Regions from separate parts of the Arthrobacter sp. UYNi723 genome, predicted to be linked through region 2. Evidence: riboswitches for the same ligand, from Rfam matches in the RefSeq annotation. Region 2 holds a riboswitch; the other holds the start of a gene.
The links. A riboswitch is a leader RNA that binds a small molecule or an ion and turns the genes downstream of it on or off. The one in region 2 is predicted to bind S-adenosylmethionine.
Positions count from the first base shown of each region.

Region 1: another riboswitch for S-adenosylmethionine. It lies ahead of ACVWY0_RS04955 (DUF1737 domain-containing protein); the one in region 2 lies ahead of ACVWY0_RS00850 (aminotransferase class V-fold PLP-dependent enzyme).

Region 1 is NZ_JBSRZM010000004.1:154,219-159,443, reverse strand. It holds gene ACVWY0_RS04965 (O-succinylhomoserine sulfhydrylase) at 1-995, opposite strand, end outside; gene ACVWY0_RS04960 (rhodanese-like domain-containing protein) at 992-1,405, opposite strand; gene ACVWY0_RS04955 (DUF1737 domain-containing protein) at 1,402-1,665, opposite strand; SAM riboswitch class IV at 1,679-1,794, opposite strand; gene ACVWY0_RS04950 (hypothetical protein) at 1,907-2,281, shown strand; gene ACVWY0_RS04945 (acetyl-CoA C-acetyltransferase) at 2,290-3,486, opposite strand; gene ACVWY0_RS04940 (GNAT family N-acetyltransferase) at 3,591-4,148, opposite strand; gene ACVWY0_RS04935 (pyridoxamine 5'-phosphate oxidase family protein) at 4,162-4,626, opposite strand; gene ACVWY0_RS04930 (NUDIX hydrolase) at 4,711-5,178, opposite strand.
Region 2 is NZ_JBSRZM010000001.1:186,614-191,838, forward strand. It holds gene ACVWY0_RS00845 (class I SAM-dependent methyltransferase) at 1-630, opposite strand, end outside; gene ACVWY0_RS00850 (aminotransferase class V-fold PLP-dependent enzyme) at 737-2,176, opposite strand; SAM riboswitch class IV at 2,212-2,325, opposite strand; gene hisN (histidinol-phosphatase) at 2,482-3,294, opposite strand; gene rsgA (ribosome small subunit-dependent GTPase A) at 3,347-4,462, opposite strand; gene aroA (3-phosphoshikimate 1-carboxyvinyltransferase) at 4,446-5,225, opposite strand, start outside.

The sequences.
Region 1 (5,225 bases), on a different contig from region 2:
GCAAAGGCGGCGTCCTTGCCCGAGCGGCCGCCCGTCGTCGCAAGTTCCAGCGTGAGGACGGTGCCGCCGGCCTTCATCTGCTTGGCGGCGAGCTCGTACTGCGGGTGTGACTTCAGCAGCGGGTACCTGACCCAGCTGACGGCCGGCTGCTGTTCGAGCCATTCGGCGATCCGCAGTGCGGACGTGGAGGAGTGTTTGACGCGCAGCGCCATGGTCTCCAGGCCCTTGGTGAGCACCCAGGCGTTGAATGCGGAGAGAGCCGGGCCGGTGTGCCGCATGAGCTGCTTGACCGGGCCGTCGATGAATTCCTTGGTGCCCAGGATGGCGCCGCCCAGGACGCGTCCCTGGCCGTCGATGTGCTTTGTGCCGGAGTACACAATCACGTCCGCGCCCAGCTGGCCGCAGCGCTGCAGGAGGGGAGTGGCAAAGACATTGTCGACGACGACGGTGGCCCCGGCGGCGTGCGCCAGCTCGCTGACCGCGGCGATGTCCACGATTTCCTGCATCGGGTTGGACGGGGATTCGAAAAACACTGCGGTGGTGGGCTCCGACAGGGCAACCCGCCATTGCTCGAGGTCCGGGCCGTCAACAAACACGGTTTCCACGCCCCAGCGCGGCAGGATCTCGTTCAGGATCACAAAGCAGGAGCCGAACAGCGATCGCGCGGCAACCACCCGGTCCCCGGCCGCCAACAGGGCGCCCAGTGCGGTGAACACAGCTGACATGCCCGACGCCGTCGCAAAGCACGCTTCGGTGCCTTCGAGCAGGCGGAGGCGTTCCTGGAAAGTGGCCACGGACGGGTTGCCGTACCGGGAGTAGACGAAGCGTTCGTCCTCGCCGGTGAAGGCGCGCTCGGCGGCGGCAGCGGACTCGTAGACGAAGCCCGAGTTCAGGAAGACCGGCTCGGTGGTCTCCTGGAAGTTGGTGCGGTCCAGCCCGCCGCGGACCGCCTGCGTCTCGGCGCTCCAGCCGGCGGCGTCTGGGTTGAAGGTCACTTGGCTATTCCCAGGTTGGTGGGCAGGCCGCGGTTCTTCCAGCCGTTGACGGTGCGCTCGCCGTAGCGGTCCGGCTCGCCTTCGAAACCCTCCAGGACGTTGTAGGAGGTGAAGCCGGCCTGCGTCGCGGCGATGGCGGCGGCGATGGAGCGCTGGCCCGAGCGGCAGAGGAATACCAGCTCCGCGCCGTCGTCCTCCGGGGCCTGCTGCGTCAGGTCGGTGATGAAATCCGGGTTGGGGATGCCGCCGGGGAACGTCCACGGGATGAACAGGGGATCGTTGTCCGTGGCCTTCGTGTCGGGGATGCCGATGTGGGCCCATTCGCCTTCGGTCCGGACATCCACCAGGATGGCGCCCTGCTCCAGCTTGGCCCAGGCCTGCTGCGGGGTGAGGTCTCCGGCGTAGCTCATGCGTGGCCCTCGCCGTCGAAATCGAGGTCATCCACGGCGGAGGCGACGGCGGCATCAGCGGTGGCGATGGCCGACGGGAGGATGAGTGCCTGCGCAACAATCACAACGCCGCCGTTGGACGTCGCGGCCGGGCTGCCGTGCAGGACATACCCTTCGGCCAGGGCAGTGGAAATCCGTTCACAGAAAGACCTGTCATCCGGTCCGGTGACAAGCCGGTACGACAGTTTCTCTTCAGGGGCGGGGGCGGGGGCGTCAGACACGACGGAACTCCTTCTTTCACGCTTGCAGCTCGAATGGGTCGATATGCCGAGTATTCACCTGAGGCACCCCGCCGCGAAAGGGAGGGTTGCCGACCGGCCAGTCAGGGCTTGGCGCCGGTTCTCATTACTCCCCAAAAACGTAACATCCGGGCCGCCCGGCCGCACCGCCGCCGACGTCATGTTCCGTAACCAACGCGTGCTTCCGTGACCCCGCCGTGCTTCCGTAACGCCGGCGCCCTGCATGCCGCCGGAGTTTTCCGTCTCGCCTGCCGCCGCCAAACCCGGCAACCAGATCACCGTCAGCGCCCCGGATACCACTTGCGATGCCCGCTACGGCACCGATGCGCAGGTCCAGGTGACGGTCAAGGATGCGACCGGTACCGCGGTGCTGGAAGAGCTCGCTCCCATGTCCGACGACGGCGGCTTCACTTTCGTGTTCACCGTCCCGGCTGGCGTGGCTCCCGGGAAGGCCGGGGTCACCGCTTACCCGTACAACCTGGACTGGTGCGACGACACCGGAGTGAACAACCGGGCGGCTCAGGGGCCGGCGGAACTGGTCCGGGTTTCGTGCGCGGAACGCCTGGTGCCCCTCATAGTGCTTCGATCCGGAGCCTGAACCTGGCGTCAGGCTTTGAGGATCAGGGCGTCGCCCTGGCCGCCGCCGCCGCACAACGCAACCACGCCTGTCCCGCCGCCGCGCCGGTTCAGCGCGAGTGCCTGATGCAGGACCAGACGGGCCCCCGAGGCGCCCACCGGGTGGCCCAGGGCGATGGCGCCGCCGTCGGCGTTGATCCTGTCCGCGTCGATCCCCAGGTCCGTGGCGGACTGCAGCACCACCGAGGCGAAGGCTTCGTTGATCTCAATGAGGTCCACGTCGTCAATGGTCATCCCTTCGAGTTTCAGGGCTCGCTCAATGGCGCGGGACGGCTGGGAATGCAGGGATCCGTCCGGTCCGGCGGTCTGGCCGTGGCTGCCGATTTCCGCGATCCAGCTGAGGCCGGCCGCTTCCGCAGCTGCCTTGCTGGCCACTACCACTGCGGCGGCGCCGTCTGACAGCGGGGAGGCCGAACCGGCGGTGATGGTGGCCGCCGGATCCTTGGAGAAGGCGGGCTTCAGTGCCGCCAGCATCTCGATGGTGGTACCGGCGCGGATGCCTTCGTCGGCATCAATCACGACGGCGGGTCCCCGGCGCTGCGGGACCTCCACCGGAGCGATCTCCTCAGCCAGGATGCCGGCCGCCCGGGCGGCCTCCGCCCGCTGGTGCGAAAGGGCGGCGACGGCGTCCTGGTCCTCGCGGCTGATGCCCAGGCGGGCGTTCCCGGCGTCCGTGGCGGAGCCCATCAGTTCACCTGAGACGGGGTCCTGCAGGCCGTCAAAGTTCAGCGAATCCAGCAGCGGCACATCGCCGATGGCCACGCCGCCGCGAAGCCGGGGGAGCAGGTGCGGAGCGTTGGTCATGGACTCCTGGCCCGCCGCCACAACGAAATCAGCCTCGCCGGCGCGGATCATCCGGGCGGCATCAATCACGGCAGTCAGGCCGGACAAGCACAGTTTGTTGATGGTCACGGTGGGCACATCCCAACCGATGCCGGCGGCGAGGCTGGCCTGCCGGGCGGGTCCCTGGCCAGCGCCCGCCTGGATAACCTGGCCCACGATGACGGCCTGGATCTGTTCCGGCGCCACGCCGGACCGTTCCAGTGCGTTCCGGATGGCGTGGGCACCCAGTTCGCTGGAGGTGAGCCCGGAGAGGCTGCCGCGGAACTTGCCGAAGGGGGTCCGTGCGCCGCCCAGGATGACGGGGATGTGAGCGTCGTTGCTCATGGTCTGCCTTTCGGTTGCGGATTCAAGAGTGCTTGAGGCCAGCTTAGGCGAACCGTGAGGGCCGGTGAGGTGGCGCGGGCGCTGTGGATTCGGCCGCGATCGCGTCAGCCGTGGAGGAGCAGTTGGTGGAGCAGGTGGTCCTGCCAGCGGCCGGCGATCTTCAGGTACTGCGGCGCCACGCCGATTTCCCGAAACCCGGCGCGTTTGAGGATTTTGCGTGAGGGCTCATTGTGGAGCAGCGTTGCCGCCTGGACCCGGTGGAGGCCCAGTTCTGTCCGGGCATGATCCGTGGCGAAGCGGACCGCGGCAGCTCCGATGCCCCGCCGGTTGAGGCTGGAATCAACCCAGTACCCGAGGTTGGCGTTGAGGAACGGCCCACGGACGATGCCGGTAAGGGTGACGGCGCCGACGATGTACGCGGGATCGTCGCGGTTCACCAGCACCCACGGAACTTCCTGGTCCACGGAATGCTGGGCGAGCTTGGCCCGGATGATGTCCAGCTGATGCCTGGGAGTGAAAAAGGCTTCGTCCCGCTCCGGTTCCCACGCAGCGAGGTGCTGTCGGTTCCGGAGGTAGGCCTTACTCAGGCCGGCCGCATCGCTCCGCCGCAGCAGCCGGATCCGGACCCCCGGGACGAGCGGAGCGGGGGCTTCGCCGCCCATAAGCTCTCCCGCGCTACTCGAAGGAAGCACGACGGCGGTCCGACAACCGGGTGTTCCAAACGTCCGGTTTGGCAACCTGGAAGCGGCGGCCAGTAAGTGCGAGCGGGTTTAGCCGGATGTAGTAGTCCTTGGGTCCGGGCTGCCAGGGCTCCAGATGCAGGGCGTCAACGGCGTCCTTGTCAGCCTGTGCCTCGATCACTTCGGTGTCTCCGCGCACCACCACACTCCAGGCCACCTCCGTGCGGGGATCGTATCCATCGATCTCCAGCGCCGCGGGACGGTCTGCCTTGGCGCCCCACAGTTTGGTGCCGCCGGCGCTGCGGAAGACGATGCTCCTGCGGTCCAGGACGTAGTTGACCGGAAAGATCTCCGGATGGCCGTCCACTACAAGGGCCAGGCGCCCCAGTGTGTCCCCGGCAAGGAATTCCCAGCATTCGTCGAACGTCAATTTGGTGGTCGGCTGCGTGTGAGAGTTCATGCACCAAACCATACGGACCTGCGGGACGGACCAACAGGGTATTGCCACGCTTTAACCCCCAGGCCCGGGCCTGGGCAGGTCGACTCAGGGCAATCCAACATGCTCCAGCAGGGCGTCCAGGAGGGGAAGCTGGCCCTTGACCAGCTTGCTACGGGCCTCGGATTCCGTCACCCACCGGGCATCGTCCACCTCGGGAAAGTCCTGGATGACGCCGGATCCTTTGGGCCACTCCAGCGGGAACGTGTTGCTCACAATCCGTTCGGGCTGGAAGTCAGACTCCGCGGCGAACACTGTGATGATCTTTCCCGACGGTTGCCTGAACGCGCCCAGCTCAAAGTAGGCAACAGCTGGCGGCGGCGTGCCGATTTCTTCGGCAAACTCGCGCAGCGCGGCCAGCAGGGGTTCCTCGTCGGGAAGGTACTCGCCCTTGGGAACCGACCAGGACTGGGTTTGTTTGCGGGCCCAGAACGGTCCGCCCATGTGCGCTATCCACACTTCCAGCCCGTCTGCTCCCTGCCGGTACAGAAGGATCCCTGCACTGCGAACCGCCATGGCCTCAGACCTCCCTGCTGAACTTCGGAAAACTACGGGATCCGGGA
Region 2 (5,225 bases):
GGCGCGCAGATAATAGCTGCGAGACTTCGTCAGTTCCATGATGTCCGCCGTGCTGAGGCTGTCCTCCCACCGCGTCACATGGCTCTCGAGGCCTTCAAACTCCGGGCCCACCACCGGGCGGAACCCGGGCTTGTAGACGTCGCCCGCGTGCATGATGCGGGACAAACGGTGGACCCACGCAACGGACGTATCCAGCTGGTTCCAGATCAGCCCCAGCGTTCCGCCGGGCCGCAGGATCCGGGCCAGTTCGGTGCTCGCGGGCAAAGGATCGCACCAGTGCCAGGCCTGCGCCACGCTCACGACGTCGAACGAGGAGTCAGGGAGTCCCGTCGCCTCTGCCGTCCCCTGGGTCGCGTCCGCCGCCGGGTAGTGGGCCCGCAGCTGTTCGAGCATGTCCGGCGACGGGTCCACGGCGGAAACCGCCAGGCCGCGTTCCAGCAGAAGGGCGGTGAACTTGCCGGTGCCGGCGCCCACGTCCACGGCGTCCGTGGCCCCGGCAGGGATCAGCCAGTCCGCCGATTCGGCAGGGTAACCAGGGCGTACACGCTGGTAATGTTCGCCGCCGTCCTGGAAACTCCGTCCGAGTTCCAGGCGGCGTCCGTGCTCAAGTCTGGGGCCACCCCGTGCCACGTGCGGCCTCCTTCAACTGTGCCCATCGGTATCCTTCGAATTTACCGCATGGGCCGCAGCCGGGTGGGCAGCGGTCAGGTCAGGAACCAGGGGAGGAAAGCGTCAGTCAGTCGTCAAGGCACGGAGCCGCGCCGGCGGTGCCCGGCGTGTTGGGAGCCCAGTGAGGGTACGTGCGGGTGTCGTTGGCCGGAACCCAGCGGCCCGCGTCCACCACGTAGTCCCAGCCCAGGCCGGTCCGGCGGAGTTGCTCCAGGCCGGCAAGGAGCCGCTGGGCATCCTCCAGCCGTGAGCCCACGCCGAAGCTGGCCCGCAGGGAACCGGAGGGAAGGCCGAGGCGCTTGAGCAGCGGGTGCGCGCAGAAGCGGCCGTCCCGGAGGCCAACGCCATGCTCGGCCGACAGGTACGCGGCCACAAGCCCGGCGTCGTACCCTGCCACGGAGAAGTTCACCACGCCGATGGTGCCCGTTTCAGCATCCGTGTCCGAGAAGATTTGGTGCACGGTGACGCCGTCGATCTTCGCGAGACCGTCCACCAGGAATGACCTGATGGCCGCTTCGTGGGCGTGCCAGCGGTCGTGGTCCAGGGACGCGATGACCTGGGTGGCGCGGGCCAGCGTGGCCGCGCCGAGGACGTTGGGGGAGCCGCCCTCGTGCCGGGCCGGACCGGTGGCCCAGCTGACGCCGTCGAGCTTTGCCTCGCGGACGGCGCCGCCGCCGGCCAGGTGGGGAGTTCCGGCGTCGAGCCAGTCGGTGCGGCCCACCAGGACCCCGGAGCCGAAGGGCGCGTAGAGCTTGTGACCGGAGAAGGCGAGGTAGTCGACGTCGTCGGTGCTGATATTGATGCGCCGATGCGGCGCCAACTGCGCGGCGTCCACCACGATCCGCGCGCCGTACTCATGGGCGAGGGCGGCCAGAGCCCTGATCGGGAGGATCTCGCCCGTGACGTTGGAGGCGCCCGTGACCGCGAGGAGGCTGACGTTGCCCTGCTCAAGTTCGGCGCGGAGGACCTCGAGGGTCCCCACGATGGTGTCCGCGGCGACGACGCTGCGGTGCGGGACTCCCTGCCACGGCAGGAGGTTGGCGTGGTGTTCGATGTCCAGGTAGAGGACATCGCCATTGGACCGCCCGTCCGTCGCCGGCAGGCAACCCGCCAGCAGGTTCAGCGAGTCGGTGGTGTTCCGGGTGAAGATGACGGAGTCGTCCGGGCGCCCGCCCACAAAGTCGCGCACGATGTCCCGGGCGTTCTCATAGACGGACGTGCTGATCTGCGATGCGTAGCCGGCGCCGCGATGGACGCTGGCGTAGAACGGCAGGATCTCGTTGAGGTAGGCCGACACCACGGAGAGGGCGGGAGCGGATGCGCCGTAGTCCAGGTTTGCGTACCGGATGTGGCCGCCCTGGATCAGCGGTGCCTGGATTTCCGCGCCGGTGACGGCAGAGAGGGGGCGGCCGGCAATGGCGGCGGCATCCTTGAACAGCGCAGCGGCCTTGGCGGGGGCGGCGTTTCTGGGAGAAACAGTGTTGGGGGAGACGGTGGCAGTTGTCACGGAGACCTCACTCTAAAAGGACTCCCGGTACCGGGAATCCGCGCTTGCCGTGTCCATTCCGGACCGGCCTGGTCGTCACCCGGGGCACCCCACCGCGAATGGAGGGTTGCCGGCCAGCAAACCGGGGTTTAGCGCTGGCACTCGTGACCTGTTAAGAGCGTAGAACATCTGCCGCTGCAGAAAGGAAGCCGGCCCAATGTTAAGGACTTTGTTACGCGCGTTTGAGGAACCGCACATTTGTCGAAGATACGACGGCGGACGCCCCCTTGAGGAGGCGTCCGCCGTCGATAATTCGAAGAAAGTGCCTAGAGGAGATCGTCCAGATCCGGGTTCAGACGCTTGAGCACCTCTGAGTGCAGGATGGAGTTCGTGGCCAGGGCGTTGCCGCCGAACGGCCCGTCCTGTCCCTCCAAGGAGGTGAAGCGGCCGCCGGCTTCCACCACGATGGGCACCAGGGCAGCCATATCGTACAGGTTCAGTTCGGGCTCGCAGGCGATGTCCACGGAACCTTCGGCCACCATGCAGTAGGACCAGAAATCGCCGTAGGCGCGCGTGCGCCACACGTCCTCGGTCAGGCCCAGGAACTCATCCAGGTTGCCGCGTTCCTTCCAGCCGCCCAGGCTGGAGTAGGACAGGGAGGCATCCGAAAGTTTGGAGACGTCCGAGACGCGGAGCCGCGTTGCGGCGGCAAGGGACTTGCCCATGTACGCGCCGGAACCCTTGGCGGCCCACCAGCGTTTGCCCAGCGCGGGCGCGCTGACCACTCCCACCACGGGTTCGCCTTCGTCCACGAGGGCGATCAGGGTGGCCCAAACCGGGACGCCGCGGACAAAGTTCTTGGTGCCGTCGATGGGATCAATGATCCAGCGGCGGGAGCCATGGCCCGAACTGCCGAATTCCTCGCCCAGCACGGCGTCGCGCGGACGCGAGCGGGACAGCTGGCCGCGGATGGCTTCCTCCGCGGACTTGTCCGCGTCCGTTACCGGCGTCAGGTCCGGCTTGGTCTCGATGCGGAGGTCCAGTGCCTTGAAGCGGCTCATGGTCTGGTCATCCACGGAATCTGCCAGCACATGGGCAAGGCGCAAGTCATCGTTGTAGCTCGAAGCGGGTTGGATCATGGTTCCAAACTACCGTCTCCGGGCCGCAGTGTTGGGGACATCGGCGTCCCGTCTAGCCGATGCTGCCCAGTTCCTTGGTTTCCTGGCCTACCAGGCGGGGATCCGTGCCCAACAGCCGCCGCAGGGACGCGAGCCGGGCCGGGCCGGTGGGGCCCGCGTGGCCGGCGGACACCCAGGCATCCACCCCGCAATTGACGGCCGCGGTGTTGTGCTTGCAGCCACGCTCGCAAGCATCCGTACCCGGCTCCAGGTCCGGGAAGGACCGCAAGATCCGGTCCGGGTCAACATGGGCCAGGCCGAACGAACGGATGCCAGGGGTGTCGATGATCCAGCTTCCGGCCGGAGCTCCGGTCAACTTCAGGGCAAGGGCCGACGACGACGTGTGGCGGCCGCGGCCGGTCACCGCGTTCACGCCACCGGTGGCCCGTTCGGCCCCCGTGAGCGCATTGACCATGGTGGACTTGCCCACGCCGGAATGACCCAGCATCACCGAGACCTTGCCCTCGAGGTACGCGCGGAGCTGCGAAACTGCATCACTGTCCAGGCGGGCCGAGAGGCCGTCGTCGGAGCGGGCATCAATACCTGAGGCCTCGGAGTCCGACGTGCGGCTGATAATCACCGGGAAGTCCAGGTGCTCGTAGTTGGACAGCAGTTCCGCCGGATCCTTGACGTCCGCCTTGGTGACGAGCAGCAGCGGCTCAATGCCGGCGTCGTAAGCGGCCACCAGGGCGCGGTCGATGAAGCCCGTGCGCGGCTCCGGGTTTGCGGCGGCCACCACCACCACCAGCTGATCGGCGTTGGCCACCACCGCGCGCTCGATCGGATCGGTGTCATCGGCGCTGCGGCGCAACAGGGTCCTGCGGTCCTGGATCCGGACCAGGCGGGCCAGGGTGTCCGGCTCCCCGGAGACATCTCCAACGAGGGAGACGAAGTCGCCGGCCACCACGGGGGAGCGGCGGAGTTCGCGGGCCCTCGCTGCGATGATGATCCGCTCGTCGCCCGAGTCCTCACCGACGACGGCGGTGTACCGGCCGCGGTCCACGGTGATGATGCGGCCCGTGACGGCGTCGTCGTGGCTGGGACGGTCCTTCGTGCGCGGCCGGGAGCCCTTTTTGCTGGGCCGGATCCGGACGTCGGACTCGTCCCAGGAATCAGTGCTGCGTGCCACCGCTGGAGCCTTCCGTGGCGTCGTCGGCGGCAGCGCCCTGGGCCAGCATATCGGCCCACATCTGCGGGAATTCCGGCATCGTCTTCGCCGTGGTGGCGATGTCCTGGACTTCAATACCCTGCACCGCCAGGCCAAGGATGGCGCCGGCGGTGGCCATCCGGTGGTCCGCGTAGCTGTGGACGACGCCGCCGTGCAACTTTGCCGGGCGGATCACCAGGCCGTCGCTGGTTTCTTCCGCGTCGCCGCCGAGCCGGTTGATTTCGGTGACCAGCGCGGCCAGCCGGTCAGTCTCATGGCCGCGCAGGTGCGCGATGCCGGTCAGCCGTGAAGGTCCGCCGGCCAGGGCGCAAAGGGCCGCCACCGTGGGGGCGAGTTCGCTGGTTTCGTCAAAATCCGCACCCTTGATCTCTGGCCCACCGGTGACGGTCAGGACGCCGTCAGCCAGGCTGACGTCCGCGCCCATGTCCGCCAGGATGCTGCGCCAGAGGTCTCCCACCTGGGTGGTGCCGGCGGGCCAGTCCGGGATCCGGACGGTGCCGCCGGAGGCCAGCGCGGCGGCCAGGAACGGACCGGCGTTGGAGAGGTCCTGCTCAATGCGCTGGTCAAAGGCACGGATGGGGCCCGGTGCCACTACCCAGTGGTTGGGCACGGAATCGTCCACTGATACACCGACGCCGCGGAGCACGGCAACGGTCATGTTGATGTGGTCCAGGCTGGGCACTGGTTTGCCCACGTGTTCAAGGTGGAGTCCGTCGGTAAACCT